Regions from separate parts of the Rhodococcus sp. MTM3W5.2 genome, predicted to be linked through region 2. Evidence: riboswitches for the same ligand, from Rfam matches in the RefSeq annotation. Region 2 holds a riboswitch; the other holds the start of a gene.
The links. Region 2 has a riboswitch for magnesium ahead of BTZ20_RS27510 (cation-transporting P-type ATPase). Riboswitches for the same ligand answer to the same signal wherever they lie in the genome.
Positions count from the first base shown of each region.

Region 1: it holds a riboswitch for magnesium, as region 2 does, so the genes downstream of both, mgtE (magnesium transporter) here and BTZ20_RS27510 (cation-transporting P-type ATPase) in region 2, are expected to answer to the same signal.

Region 1 is NZ_CP019572.1:1,917,169-1,924,842, forward strand. Features, by position in the region: partial or broken gene BTZ20_RS08800 (lipase family protein) at 1-1,045, opposite strand, end outside; gene BTZ20_RS08805 (LON peptidase substrate-binding domain-containing protein) at 1,247-1,882, shown strand; gene crcB (fluoride efflux transporter CrcB) at 1,892-2,635, shown strand; gene crcB (fluoride efflux transporter CrcB) at 2,632-3,000, shown strand; M-box (ykoK) riboswitch at 3,099-3,269, shown strand; gene mgtE (magnesium transporter) at 3,622-4,998, shown strand; gene pgm (phosphoglucomutase (alpha-D-glucose-1,6-bisphosphate-dependent)) at 5,112-6,755, shown strand; partial or broken gene BTZ20_RS08835 (MFS transporter) at 6,790-7,674, shown strand, end outside.
Region 2 is NZ_CP019572.1:174,035-181,708, reverse strand. Features, by position in the region: gene BTZ20_RS00820 (MspA family porin) at 1-24, opposite strand, end outside; gene BTZ20_RS00815 (MspA family porin) at 86-754, opposite strand; gene BTZ20_RS27520 (hypothetical protein) at 835-1,083, opposite strand; gene mgtA (magnesium-translocating P-type ATPase) at 1,086-2,726, opposite strand; gene BTZ20_RS27510 (cation-transporting P-type ATPase) at 2,684-3,448, opposite strand; M-box (ykoK) riboswitch at 3,879-4,052, opposite strand; M-box (ykoK) riboswitch at 4,300-4,473, shown strand; gene BTZ20_RS26460 (hypothetical protein) at 4,775-4,981, shown strand; gene BTZ20_RS00805 (hypothetical protein) at 5,189-6,076, shown strand; gene BTZ20_RS00800 (MFS transporter) at 6,174-7,556, shown strand; gene BTZ20_RS00795 (DUF4304 domain-containing protein) at 7,637-7,674, opposite strand, start outside.

The sequences.
Region 1 (7,674 bases), 1.7 Mb from region 2:
ATCGAATCCAAGGGGGCAAGCTGATCGCCGTTGCCGTGCCAGACGTACACCGGTGCCCGGGGACTCCTGGGAACATCATCAGGCTGTTCTGGTCGAATATCGACCGCACGGCAGGCTCGTTGATCTTGGCTGGATCGGCGGATACCTCTGCCGCGCTGTGATTTGCCCCGGCGTCGATGATCTCCTGGGAGCAGGCGTTGGCGATCCGGTCGCGTAGGGCCAGGCCCGCGCCGGTGAGGCCGCTGGCCAACGGGATCGAGGACGGGTACTCGCGTTCGAGTCCCAGCGTGGCGGCGAAGCCGAGGCCGAACAGAGGGTGCGGCGCGGTCCCGAGCCCGTTCGCGAGCTCGCTGAGGTTCGCGGGGACGCCACCAGCCGCGACGCCGACGATGGGGAGTTCAGGGGCGTAGGTCGGCGCCAGGGCGCCCGCCCAGCCGCTGGTCATCCCGCCGCCCGAGTAGCCCGCGAGCCCGACGGGGCTGTGCCCGAGCCTCGCCTCGGGCAGATGTTGCACCGCACGTATTCCGTCGAGGACGATCTGACCACCCAGCCTGGCGGCGCCATAGGCGCTGGTCGGGCCGAGGTGATCGGGAAGGGCGATCGCCCAGCCCCGCATCAGCGCGAGGTTCACGACCGGGGCCTCTTGGAGCTGTCCGTTGAACAGGGTGTGCGACGGTCCGCATCGGGTCCCGAGTGCGTTGATGATGGCTTGGTACGACAGCAGCGGCCGGTCCACGCCGCCGCGCGGGACGAGGACGGTCGTCACGGCAGCCACCGGGTGGCCCGACGAGTTCGTGGAGCGGTAGGCGACCTGCCAGCCGTCCGCGTTCCCGAATCGGGAGACGTCGACCGGTCTGCTGCGGAGGATCTCGCCGTTCGCCCTTGCGGCGAGATCCGGTGGCGCCCAGTAGAACGGGTCGGGGTCGGGCGCGGGCATCAGCGGCTGGGCCTGTGCGGCCGCGGTCGGCGCGGTGATCGCAGGCGAGAAGGCCAGCGCGAGTGCCGCAAGGATGGCCGTAGCGGAATCTCTGAGTGTGACTCTCATCGAATCCTCCGATGAAGGGTGGGGGATACCGAACTCGCGCCCCAGGGCGCGGCCTCGTGCCGGAGTGACGCACTCCGCACCATGTGGCTCACCGCCGTTCGTCAAGTACTTCCGCACCATGACGTAGCTCACACTAGCGAAGATCGGCGCGGTCTTTCGCGGTTATCGGCGCGACACCCGGATCGAGGGCATGCTGTGACCGTGGATGCTCTGCCGATGTTCCCGCTCGGGTCCGTGCTGCTGCCCGGTGAACTGCTGCCGTTACAGGTGTTCGAGCCGCGCTACCTGGAGATGGTCGAAGACCTGACCTCGTCCCCGGACCTGCGGCGATTCGGCGTGGTCCTCATCACCCGCGGCCACGAGGTGGGTGGTGGCGACGAGCGAACCGACATCGGGACCGTGGCGCGGATCGTCGATTACGAGCGGGTGCCGGGCGGGCGACTGCTGCTCGGCTGCGTGGGCGAGGGCCGGATCCGGGTGCGGCGCTGGCTGCCGGACAACCCCTACCCGCGGGCGGACGTGGAACCGTGGCCCGACGAGGGCACGGACTACAGGTCGGACTCGATCGACGAGGTCGGCGCGCTGGTGGACGAACTCGGTGGGCTGCTGAGCCGGTCCGCCGCGGTCCGCGGCATCCCCGTGCCGGGGTTTCCCAGGTTGGACGAGTTGCCGGGTGAGATGGGCGACCGCGTCTACGCCCTCGCGGCAACCCTCCCGCTCGTCGCGGTGGATCGGCTGAGGTTGCTGTCGGCGCCCGGGCCGCGCGAACGTCTGACGGTCCTGGCCGAGGCCCTCGGCGACGTGATCGCCGCGGTGCGGTTCAGGCTGTCGGAGTAGGTGATCGACATGCGCGGGGAGGGATCGCTACTCGCGGTGGTCGCGCTCGGCGGCGGGATCGGTGCGCTGGCGAGATATGGCATCGCGCACGCGATGCCGACCAGGGAGATCCCGTGGGCGACGCTGATCACCAACGTGATCGGTTGCCTGCTGATCGGCATCCTCATGGTGCTCATCACCGAGGTCTGGACGGCGCACCGGTTGCTCCGGCCGTTCCTCGGGGTCGGGGTGCTCGGCGGCTTCACCACGTTCTCGACCTATGCGGTCGAGGTCCGGGGGCTGCTCGCGTCCGGCAACTATCCGATCGCGTTCGGCTATCTCTTCGGGACGGTGATCGCGGCGCTCGCCGCCGTTCTTGTGGGGTGTGGGGCGCACGGCTCGTCACCGGTGCCGTCGCCGGGAAAGGAATCTGACATGTCTTACTCACGCACGGAGATGCGGCTGTCGATCATCCTCGGGCAGGACGACCTCTGGCATCACAAGCCGAAGTACCAGGAGATCGTCAAGCGCGCCCGTGCCGCCGGGCTGAGTGGGGCCAGTGTGTGGCGGGGTGTCGAGGGGTATGGCGCGTCCGCGCACATCCACACCACCCGGCTCCTCGACCTGGCCGACGGGTTGCCGCTGCTGGTGGTCGCGGTGGACACCGAGGAGCGGATCCGCGGGTTCCTGGACGGCATCGGTGAACTGCTCACCGAGGCCACCGTGACCCTGGAGGGCGTCGAGCGGGTGCACTTCACCGAGGACCGGCCGTGACGGTGGTGCTGGTCGTCCTCGGCGGAATGGTCGGCGCGCCAACGCGATTCCTGCTCGACCGCGCCGTCGGCTCCCGCACGGACAGCGAGTTCCCGTGGGGGACCCTCACCGTGAACGTGATCGGATCGCTGATCCTCGGTGCGCTTGTCGGCGCCGCGACAGGTTCGGGCAGTCACGTGATGGCCCTGGTTGGCACCGGATTCTGTGGTGCGCTGACCACGTACAGCACCTTCGGCTACGAGACGGTCCGGCTCGTCGAGGACGGGGTGCGTTTGTACGCGCTGGCCAACGTCGTGATCAGCGTCGCGGCCGGGATCGCCGCCGCTGCCCTGGGGTTCGCCGTCGCCCACGCCTTGTTCGTGTGATCGAAACCGCGCGGAATGCATTGTGGCGTAGACGTATTCATGGCTCCATGGAGGGGGAGGTTTGCGTCGCCGGCGAATGTCTGTTTAGCTGTTCGCCGCATGCACCTCGCTAGGTGAGGCGTCTGCACGGACACAGGCCACTGACCCCAAACGTCGAGAGACGCCCCGGGTCAGGACAGCTCCTCCCGGACGAAGGGTTGAGCCCAAGTGGCTCCCGCATCGCGGGTTACGCCGTGCAGTGCCAAAGCTCTGTCGAGAAGGGGTGCTGAGCCGCGACCTCTGTCGTCCGGCCCTTCTCCCGCGCTTGCATCGTTCGGCGCCCGCGTGCGCCTCGACCGCCGGGAGGTGATGGCATGAGTCCGAGTCCGAGTAGTTCCGGGGCTTGCGATCACCCTCCGTCGTCTACTCCCACGCCGTCTCAGCGGCGCTGAGTTCACGGCCGCCCATGCTGGGCGGCTGACGCGGGTTCCCGTTCTTTCGCCCCGACGCTGTCCGTGCGTCGGCGGTCACCCTCTGTGTGCCGATCGGCGGTCCTTTTGGGCTTCCGTCTGCCGAAACCCGGTTGCGGCATGCGGTTTTCGCGGCTGTTGAGACCCAGCAGCCGATTCGAGTGAGGTCATCATGAACCGTGAAGAAATCATCGTGTCCGTCCGGATGCTGCTACAGAATCCGGACCCGGACGCCTTCCGTCGGTTGGTCCGGGAGTATCCACCGGCCGACATCGCGGAAGTCCTGCGTCATGCCGCTCCCCAGCAGGTGTCGGCACTTCTGCTCACACTGCCGTCCCGGGAGCAGGCGCGCCTGTTCGTCGAGCTACTCGATGCCGAGCAGGATGCCGTTCTGGCCGCCACGCCGTCGGGACCTGCTGCGACGTTGATCGGGGACCTACCCCCGGATGAGCGCGCCGACCTGTACAACCGGCTGAGTTCGGATGGCCGTGAGCGACTGATACCACTGCTGGCCCAGGCCGAGCGGGAGGACGTGCTGAGGCTGGCGGCCTACCCCGAGGGCACGGCGGGATCGGTGACCACCTCGGCCTATGCGACGGTGAGCGCGGGAATGACCGTCGGCGACTCGCTGCAGGAGTTGCGAACGAGCGCGCCGGACAAGGAAACGATCAATGTCGTGTACGTGATCGACGGCGACGGTCGCCTCCGTGGCACGATCCCGCTGCGCGAGCTGGTGCTCAACCGCGCGGACACCAAGGTCGAGGAGCTGATGCAGACCGACCCCGTTCTCGTGCGTAGCGATGATCCGGATGACAAAGCCACCGAATACATCCGGCGTTACAACATGCTCGCTGTACCGGTTGTCGATGGCGAAGAACGCATGATCGGCATCGTGACCGTCGATGATGCGATGGACATCGATCGCGAACAGGATGCGACCCAGCTGGCCCGCTACGGCGGAACGTCCGCGATCGGAGGTCCGGATCTCGATCTGAAGGACTCCTCGTTCTTCCGCATCTACGGAACGCGGGTCTTCTGGCTCGGGCTGTTGACCGTGTTCGGTCTGATCACCAGCAATTTCGTTGCGGCGCAAGAAGACATTCTCGCGGAGGTCATCATCCTGGCCGCCTTCCTCGCTCCGATCATCGATATGGGCGGCAATACCGGCAGTCAGTCGGCGACCCTTGTCCTTCGGTCGATGGCGTTGGGGCAGATGCAGTTGCGGTGGCGCGATATCGGATTCGTCATCCGTCGCGAGCTAGGCGTAGCGCTCGCGCTCGGCGCCTCCATCGCCGTCCTCGAGGTCGTTCTCACCTACTTCACCAAGGGTGACATCGGTGGTGAGGTCCTGGCCATCGTCGGCCTGAGCATGCTCACCTGCACCGTGGTCGGCGGTGTGCTCGGCTCGCTGCTGCCCTTCCTCGCCCGCAAGATCGGCACCGATCCCGCGACACTGAGCGCACCGCTCATCACCTCGATCATGGACCTCGTCGGCGTGTTCATCTACTTCGGTTTCGCCTACTGGTTCCTCGCCGATCTGATCGCCTGACGCACGACACGGGGATGGAACCGCCCTCACTGCGGTTCCATCCCCCGTCGCATACAACGTGCTCGCGTGATCGAATGGTGCTGACCGACAATCACCGACCGAGGAGGCGCGTCGTGGCGCACGATCGAGCAGGAACGCTCGCCCAGCCGCAGGATCTCGAGGACCTCGCGCAGTTGGTGACGGCCTATTACAGCCGCATCCCGGACCAGGAGAACCCGGACGAACGGGTCGCGTTCGGCACGTCAGGGCACCGCGGATCCAGCCTGGACGGCGCCTTCAACGAGGCGCACATCCTCGCCACCACGCAGGCCATCGCCGAGTATCGGGCACGTCGGTCGATCACAGGTCCGCTGTTCCTCGGCCGCGACACCCATGCGCTCTCCGAGCCCGCCTGGACCAGCGCGCTCGAAGTCCTCGCGGCCAATGACGTTGTGGTGATGATCGATTCCGGGGGCCGCTACACCCCGACCCCGGCGGTCAGTCATGCGATTCTGCGGCACAACGCCTCTGGCACGGCCGCACCGGCAGACGGCATCGTGGTGACGCCCTCACACAACCCGCCACGCGACGGCGGATTCAAGTACAACCCGCCACACGGTGGCCCCGCCGACAGCACCGCTACCGCAGCCATCGAGGCCCGCGCGAACGAGCTGATCGCGGCCGGACTGGTCGGGGTCAAGCGGGTCCCGCTCGCCGCGGCACTGGCGAGCGCGGCCCGTCCCTACGACTTCCTCGCCACGTACCTCGACGACCTGCCGAACGTGGTCGACCTCGACGCGGTCCGCGATGCCGGCATCCGGATCGGCGCCGACCCGCTCGGCGGTGCCAGCGTCGATTACTGGGGTGCGATCGCCGAGCGCCACCGCCTCGATCTGACGGTGGTCAACCCGCTGGTGGATGCGACGTGGCGGTTCATGACCCTCGACACCGACGGCAAGATCAGGATGGACTGTTCGTCCCCGGACGCGATGGCCTCGCTGATCGGCGCGCGGAACCGGTTCGACATCGCCACCGGCAACGACGCGGACGCCGATCGACACGGCATCGTCACCCCGGACGGCGGGTTGATGAACCCGAATCACTATCTCGCTGTGGCCATCGACTACCTCTACGCGAACCGGCCCGGCTGGGCGCCGGGCACCAAGGTCGGCAAGACCTTGGTGAGCTCGTCGATGATCGATCGGGTTGTGGCGGGTCTCGGCCGGGAGTTGGTGGAGGTACCCGTCGGGTTCAAGTGGTTCGTGCCGGGCCTGCTGACGGGTGAGCTCGGCTTCGGCGGCGAGGAGAGTGCGGGGGCGTCGTTCCTGCGCACCGACGGCCGGGTGTGGACGACGGACAAGGACGGCATCATCATGGCGCTGCTGGCGTCCGAGATCACCGCCGTCACCGGTCGCTCGCCCGCCGCCCGGTATGCCGAGCTGGCGCAGCGGTACGGCAACCCCGAGTACGCACGGGTCGACGCGCCCGCCACCCGCGAGCAGAAGGCCGCCCTGGCGGCGCTGTCGTCGGAGCAGGTCACCGCGACCGAGCTGGCGGGCGAGCCGATCACCGCCACGTTCACCTCGGCGCCCGGCAACGGTGCGGCGCTCGGCGGGCTCAAGGTCAGCACGGAGAGCGCGTGGTTCGCCGCTCGGCCGTCGGGTACCGAGGACAAGTACAAGATCTACGCCGAATCGTTCAGGGGCAGGGAGCATCTCGCGCAGGTGCAGGACGAGGCGCGGGAGCTGGTGTCCCGGGCGCTGGGAGCAGGCGCCTGAGCGATTTCGCTGCTGGCTAGGATCGGTGGCAATCATGCACACCACCGCAAATAAGCTGCCACGCGAGATCTGGGTCCTGGTCTCGGCCAGTTTCGTCATCGCTCTCGGGTTCGGCATCGTCGCTCCTGCGCTGCCCCAGTTCGCCCGCAGCTTCGACGTCGGAGTCACCGCAGCGACCGCCGTCATCAGCGTGTTCGCCCTGATGCGACTGCTGTTCGCGCCGCTCAGCGGGGCGCTGGTGCAGCGGCTGGGGGAGCGCCCGACGTATCTCACCGGGCTGTTGATCGTCGCGGTCTCCTCCGGTGCGGTGGCCTTCGCGCAGGGCTACTGGCAGCTGCTGCTGTTCCGGGCGATCGGCGGCATCGGGTCGACCATGTTCACCGTGTCCGCGCTGGGTCTGCTGATCCGGATCACACCGCCGGGCATCCGCGGACGGGTATCGGGGCTGTATGCGACGTCCTTCCTGTTCGGCACCATCGGCGGGCCGCTCGTCGGCGGCGCGCTCGCCGGCTTCGGGCTGCGTGCTCCGTTGCTGATCTACGCCGTTGCACTGCTGATCGCGGCGGCGGTGGTGTACCTGAGCCTGCGTGAGTCCGCGCTGGCCGCACCGGATTCGGGCGACCACGTCGTCACGATGACGCTGCGCGAGGCGCTGGCGTCGGCGACCTATCGCGCATCACTGGTGTCGAACTTCGCCAACGGCTGGGTGTCGTTCGGCGTTCGGGTCGCGATGGTGCCCCTGTTCGTGGTCGAGGCGCTTGGCGAGGGCACCGCGCTGGCAGGTGTGGCACTGACCGTGTACGCGATCGGCAACGCGCTGGTGCAGATCCCGGCGGGACGCCTGTCGGACCTGCGCGGCAGGCGGCCGTTCGTGCTGGCAGGCCTGGCGATTGCGGGCACGGCGACGATGTTCCTCGGG
Region 2 (7,674 bases):
CGGGCTGGCCTTGGTGTGCATCATGAATTCCTTTTTGCAGGTGAATGTTTCAGATTTCGGGTGTGGACTGTGCGTGGCCGCCTCGTTAGCCGATGCTGAAGGGCTGGCCGTACAGGGTGGTCTTGGAATAGTCGTTGCCGACGATCTCGACCACGGTGTAGGAACGGGCCTGGGCGTAGCCGCCGCAGTTCTGGATCTCGAGCTGGGTGTCCTGGTACTGCACCGAGTAGGTGCCGTTGCCCGTGATGTCCTTGCCCGCGACGTTCACGAACTTGACCTGGCCGGCGGAGACCGGGACGGTCAGCGACCCGGAGACGGACGGCCCAGAGAGGTCGACGCCTGCGCCGATGGAGCCGCCGAGGCCGGTGATGTCGACCTGGCATCCGACGATGTAGCCGGTGCTGACACGGGAGACACCGTGCGTGGACGAGTTGTTGGTGCCCTTGTCGTTGGTCGCCCCGTTCGAGGGTCCGGCCTCGCCGTCATCCGGGGCGCCGGTGACATCGGCGGTGACGGTGCCCGAGACCCACGCGGTGCGGCCCGCGCCATTGGCGGCCAGCGACGGGGAGATCAGGGCGCTCTCCTCGGTCCGGGTCAGCACCGCTCCCGGACCTGCCTTCTGCCCGTCGGGCAGCGGCACGAAGGTGTCGGCATGGGCGGCACCGGTGGACATCAGTCCGATCGCGACGGCTGCGGTGGCACCAACCCCCGCCCGGTGGGCGAGAAGGCGCGCTCGAGTGTTGTTCGTGTTCATGGATTTCCTCTTGACGGTCCGCAAAACGGACATTGGTGGGACAGTCGTGGGCGTCGCGTGGGCACGACGGCCGTTGCGGCTCATAGCCAACCGCCGAAGCGACGGATGAACCAGACTTTGACGCCCTGGGTGAGCACGCAGTACGCCGTCAGCGTCAGAATCAGCCACGGGAAGTAGGACCACGGCAGCGGAACCAGGCCCAGCGCCTGACCCCACCCGATGAACGGGAACACCAATCCGAAGACGCAGACGAGCCCGGTCGAGATCAGGACCGGCAGGGAGGCCCTGGACTGGATGAACGGGATGCGTCCCGTCCGGATGATGTGCACGATCAACGTCTGCGAGATGATGGATTCGATGAACCACCCGGACTGGAACAGTGCGGCCTGCTCGGGGTGTTCGCGGCGAAGACGAACCACATCAGTGCGAACGTGGTGATGTCGAAGATCGAGCTGATGGGTCCGATGAAGACCATGAACCGGGTCAGGCTGCGGGTCTCCCACTTGCGCGGCTTCTCGACGAACTCGCGGTCCACCTTGTCCCACGGGATCGTCAGCATCGCCATGTCGTAGACGAGGTTCTGCACCAGCAGCACCGCCGGGATCATCGGGATGAACGGAAGCAGTGCGCTCGCGACGAGGACCGAGAACATGTTGCCGAAGTTCGAGCTGGCGGTCATCTTGATGTACTTGAGGATGTTGCCGAAGGTGCGGCGCCCCTCGACCACACCGCGCTCGAGGACACCGAGGTCCTTCTCCAGCAGGATGATGTCGGCCGACTCGCGGGCGATGTCGGCGGCGGTGTCCACCGAGATCCCGACGTCCGCGGTACGCAGGGCCGGTGCGTCGTTGACCCCGTCACCGAGGAATCCGACCGTGTGCCCGTTCCGCTTGAGCGCGTCGACGATCCGGGCCTTCTGCAGCGGATCGGTCTTCGCGAAGACCGTTGTCTCTCCGACGATCGCGTCGAGGCCGTCATCGTCCAATCGGTCGATCTCAGCACCGGTGACGATGGATCCGACATCGAGACCTACCTTCCCGCAGACGGTCTCGGCGACCAGCTCGTTGTCGCCGGTGATCACCTTCACCGCGGTCCCGTGGGCTCGAAGCGCTTCGATCGCAGCGGCGGCCGACTCCTTCGGCGGGTCGAGGAACGTCAGGAAACCGACGATCGTCATCTCGGTCTCGTCCGCCGTCGAGTAGTCGCGCCCGGTACCGCCCGGGGCAGCCGGCAGACGCCGGGTGGCGAGAGCCAGGACCCGCTTGCCGAGCCCGTTCTGCTCGGCGACGAGCCGGTCGAGGGCCGAGAGCAGGCCCGGCGTCAGCTGGCGGGTTACGCCGTTCATCTCGACCGAGGTGCACACGGAGAGCACCTCCTCGACGGCGCCCTTCATGATGATCAGGTCGGCGTCGCCGTCGTTGACGACCACGGACATCCGCCGGCGAGCGAAGTCGAAAGGGATCTCGTCGACCAGGCCGTGCTCGCGGCGGATCCGCTCGACCAGGTCCGGGCCCGCGGCCTCGACGACGGCGCCATCGAGGAGGTTGCGCAGCCCGGTCTGGAACACCGAGTTCATCGTGGCCAGACGCAGCGTGTCGGTACTGAGCCTGCCGGCCGTGTCCAGGTGCTCCTCCAGCACGATTCGGTCCTCGGTGAGTGTTCCCGTCTTGTCCGTGCACAGCACGTCCATCGCACCGAAGTTCTGAATAGCATTGAGCTGCTTGATGATCACCTTGTGCCGGGACATGTACAGCGCGCCCTTGGCAAGATTGGCGGTGACGATCAGCGGAAGCATCTCCGGCGTCAGCCCGACCGCGGTCGCGACGCCGAACAGCAGCGCCTGGCTCCAGTCCTTGGTGAGTCCGTTGATGATGAACACCGCAGGCACCATGATGACCATGAAGCGGATCAACAAGAAGCTGACCTTCTTCACCCCGATGTCGAAGCTGGTCTCGGGACGAGACGTACCCAACCCTCGGTCATCGCACCGAAGTAGGTGTCGTCCCCGGTGTGGATCACGACGGCGGTCCCCGATCCGGACACCACCGAGGTGCCCATGAACGCGAGGTTCCCGGCCTCGAGGATCCGATCGGGTTCGAGGCCGGCGACCGGATCGCCCGTCTTCTCCGCTGACATCGACTCGCCGGTGAGCATCGCCTGGTTGACCTGCAGGTCCTTGGCGCGCACGACCCGCATGTCCGCGGGGATCATGTCGCCGGCAGCGAGCTGGACGACGTCTCCGGGCACCAACTGCTCGATGGGGAGCTCGGCGGTCACCACAGTGTCGCCCATCTGGCGAGTGGTCGAGACCGTGGTGCTCACCATCGCCTTGAGCGCCTCCGAGGCCCGTCCCGACCGGTACTCCTGCCAGAACCGCAACGAGACGCTGATCAGGATCATCACGCCGACCGTGCTGATCCCCATGTAGTCGGGACCCTCTTCTGGGTCGGCCAGATAGACCTCGGTGATGTACATGATCACGCCGATGAACAGCAGGATCAAGATGAACGGATTCTTGAAGGTGGCGAGGAACTGCACAATTGCGGGTGCCGGTCGGTCATGGCGGACCTCGTTGCTGCCGTGCCTGCGGCGCAGCGGGTCGATCTGGTCTGATCTCAATCCCTTTGGAGTGGTGTGCAGTTCGGCGTAGACGCCCGGGTGACGCAGCCGGGTGAATCCGGCGAGCTCCGCCATCTGACGGTCTGGGAGAACAGACTGACTATTTCGTTTGGCGGCCTTGCCCGGACGCCCCGGGGGTGCCGCGACACTTGTTTTCGACATGACAGATCTCTCGGTCGCACACGAACTCGCTAATGTCCGGGCACGACGAAATAAGCTCTGCGACTGTGACTGTCGCGAGAATGATCGCGGCGAGTTGCCGCGCGCGAAGGGTCCGACGGTGTCCGCGACTAGCGGGCGCGATGGACACCGGCGGTGAGGAATCCAGGCGAGGCCGGATATCGACTCGGCGGTTCGTCCACGGTGGTCACCTCCCGGGTTCGAATGCGGGCACGTCCAGGGGGACGAAGCTCCGCGACGGTGTGTCCACAGCACAGAAGGGCAGGATCGAGGCCGCGACGCGACCGCGTGTGAATACCGACACGAACGAGTCGCCCTGCCGAATTCGACACCCCCACGTACGAGTTTTGGCACTGCACGACGTGTCCCACACCACTGTGGGAAGCCACTTTGGGTCACCCCTTAAGCCGGGGAGACCTGTCCTGACCTTGGGCGTCTCTCGACGTCGTGAGATCAGTGGCCTGTGTTCGTGCAGACGCCTCACCTAACGAGGTGCTGCGCCGACAGGCAACCATTGCGGTCGGCCGGATGTCAACCTGCATCCACTGATCACCGACCTCCGCGATGCACCGGCGTCACGGTGTCAAGCCGAGCAAGTGATCTAAACTGGTTGTGTAACTGCACAATCAGGCATCTTGTCAGCGAAAAACATTTCGCAGCAACCTTTTCTGTCGTTGGAATGATCTTGATGCGCCACCGCGCTTGCGGTTTGACATATATCGCGGGTGTCGGCACCATGGTCGGCGTAAGCACCTCGCTAGGCGAGGCTCCTGCATGAACACAGGCCACTGATCTGACGACGTCGACAGACGCCCAAGGTTAGGACAGGTATTCCCGGATTAAGGGTCTATCCAAAGTGGCTTCTCGATCCCCTCGAGACACGTCGTGCAGTGCCGAAGCTCTGACGAGAGGGGTGCCCGACCAGGACATTTGCCGTCCTGGCGCCCTCCCCGTGTGTGAGTCGACGCCCGCGTGCGTCTTGTCTGCGAGGAGGTGAGGAACGAGTGAGTATCAGCGATAGTCCGTATCCGTATACGACTTTCATTTCGTTCCGAACCGGCCCCGGCGCAGCATCAGCATTCTGCGACCTGACGCCTCGGTAGCCCGATCCCGGCCTCGTCGTGAGCACTCCAGTGCCTCGGCTGAGTTCCGGCGCGGCGTCAACTCGACGGATCTGCATCGTCTCTGCCATGGGACCGGCTCCTCCGACAGGAGAAGACCGTGGCTTTTGTTATCACGCAACCTATTTCGTCGGCACGCGAGTCCGTGGCGCTGCACACGATTCGACGCGCGGCGAACCGGCTGTGGGGGCACCGCAATCTGACCCCGCAGGAACGCGCCAACCTGTACGCGTCGCGAACGCCGGTCGCGGTGATCACCGCCTCGATGGGCGGGCACCCGCACCCGGGCGAGGCGCGTAGCTGGTGACACTGCCGATCGCGCCCGAAGGCTCCTCCGCCCCGATTCAGGGCGGAGCGGAGTTGGCCGCCAAGCGGGCTGACCCCGTCCGGCCGGCTCCGATCCGCGATCCAGCAGGGCTTCCCGCGTGACCCGCGCCATACTTTGCCTCCTTGCGCATACCCCCGGGGGTACTAACTTGGTCGGCGGGAACACCACACGACGAGAGGCCGAGACATGAGCACCAACACGCACGGCGACCACCAGGCTGCGCACGCCGATCACACTGCTCACCACCACCATGGGCATCCGGCGGCCCCGGCGCACGCAGGCCACGGTGTGCGCGACCACACCGCCCACGCACACCACACCCCGGCCGACCACCACGGTCACGGCGCGAGCGCGCCCGGAGGTCTCCAGATCACGCAGGACGGATACACACTCGACCTCGCCGAGACCATCGTCGGCCGGGGCGACGTCGACTTCCGGTTCCGCGTCCTCGGCCCGGACGGCCGACCGGTCACCGGCTACACCCCGATCCACGACCGTGACCTGCACCTGATCGTGGTGCAGCGCGAGCTGACCGGGTTCTGGCACGTGCACCCCGAACTCGCGGCCGACGGCACCTGGTCGGTTCGACTGAACCTGCCGGAGGCGGGGTCCTACCGCGTGTTCACCGACATCTCGCCCACGCTGCTCGGGCGGACGATCACGCTGGGCGCGGATCTCGCCGTCGCGGGCGCCTACGATCCGCGACCGACCCCGAGCGAGACTCGCACCGCGGTCGTCGACGGCTACGAGGTCATCCTCGACGGAAATCTCGCTCCCGGAGACGGCGAACTGCTGACACTCACCGTGCGCAAGGACGGCCGGCCGGTCACCGATCTGCAGCCCTACCTGGCCGCCTTTGGCCACCTGGTGGTGCTCCGGGCCGGTGACCTGGCCTACATCCACGTTCACCCGAACGGCGTACCCGGCGATGGGGTCACTGCTTCCGGCCCCGACATCACCTTCCACACCGCGGTACCCGGCCCCGGTACCTACCGACTCTTCCTCGATTTCAAGCACGGCGACACCGTCCGCACCGCGGCGTTCACCCTCGTGGCCACCGCCCACCAGCACTGAAGCACCATCCCCGGAGGAGGACCCATGTGCACCTGCAGTTGTCGACGAACCCGTGACCCACCCCGCCCATTTCAGACATTCGAAGAAAGTGTTCGCGATGCGAAAGCCGTTGATCACGTCTCTGTTCACCAACCGCGACTACCTGCGACTGTTCATCGCCCAGGTGTCGTCACTGTTCGGTACCGGTTTGACCACCGTCGCACTGGGACTGCTCTCCTATGAGCTCGCCGGTGCCGACGCGGCCGCCGTGCTGGGCACCGCGCTGACAATCAAGATGTTTGTGTACGTCACGGTCGCGCCGATAGTCGCCGCCTACGCCGACCGCTTTCCCCGCCGGCGCTTCCTGGTCGGGCTCAACCTTGTTCGCGCCGCCGTCGTGCTGGCACTGCCGTTCATCGACCAGATCTGGCAGATCTACGTGCTGATCCCGGTGCTGCAAACCGCCTCGGCCGCGTACACCCCCACCTACCAGGCGATCATCCCCGACATCCTGCCGGACGAGCGCGAGTACACCCGAGCGCTCTCGGCCGCGCAGCTCGCCGCGACGATGGAGACCCTGCTGAGCCCGATGCTGGCCGCCGCGGTCCTGACCCTCATCAGCTTCCACTGGTTGTTCGTCGGCACCGCAATCGGATTCGCGGTATCGGCCGTCCTGGTGATTGCGACCCGCATCCCGAATGCCCGTTCCGCCACGGCGGACACCTTCCGGGACCGGATCGCGGTGGGCATGCGGATCTTCGCCGCCACGCCGCGGCTACGCGGTCTACTCGGCCTGAACCTGGTGGTTGCCGCCGCGGGTTCGGTGATCATGGTCAACACCGTCAACTACGTCCGTGACACGCTCGGCGGTACCCAGTCGGGAGTGGCAATGCTCCTGTCTGCCAATGGGTTCGGCACGATGCTCGTCGCGTTGTCGCTACCGCGATTCCTCGACCGCCTCGGCGCCCGGCCGGTGATGTTGGCCGGCGGTGCCACCCTGATCGTTGGCCTCGGAGGAGCTGTCGCCCTGTCGGCCACCGATGCGGGCGACTGGCGCTGGGGCGCGGCGATCGCTGTGTGGGCCGTGGTCGGCGCGGGTACCGCGGCGGTGCTCACCCCGACCGGGCAGGTACTGCGGCGCTCGTCGCAGCCCGCCGACCGGCCGGCGCTCTTCGCCGCCCAGTTCTCGCTGTCGCACCTTGCCTGGCTGCTCACCTACCCGATCGCGGGGTGGCTGACCGCCGCCGGCCTCACCACCACCTGGATGACGCTGGCCGTGATCGCAGGCATCGGGATCACCGTGGCCGTGCGGATGTGGCCGCGGCACGACCCGGCGGAGATCACGCACCTGCACGAGGCCGGGACCATCGACCCCGCCCGACTGGCCGACGCCGACCGCGTGGGCGATCGTCTCTACCGGCACACCCACGTGTACGTCATCGACGCCGAGCACCGGCGCTGGCCTACCCAGGGTGCGCGGGAGCATGCTCTGGTCGCGTGACCATTCCGGATCCGCCGGCCTGTCTGCGAATCCCGGCCCGGCCCACGATCATTCGATCCGGGCCGGGCCTCGACCGCTCTCTACCCTAGTTTGCAGTCGAGGATGGCTACGTCGTAGA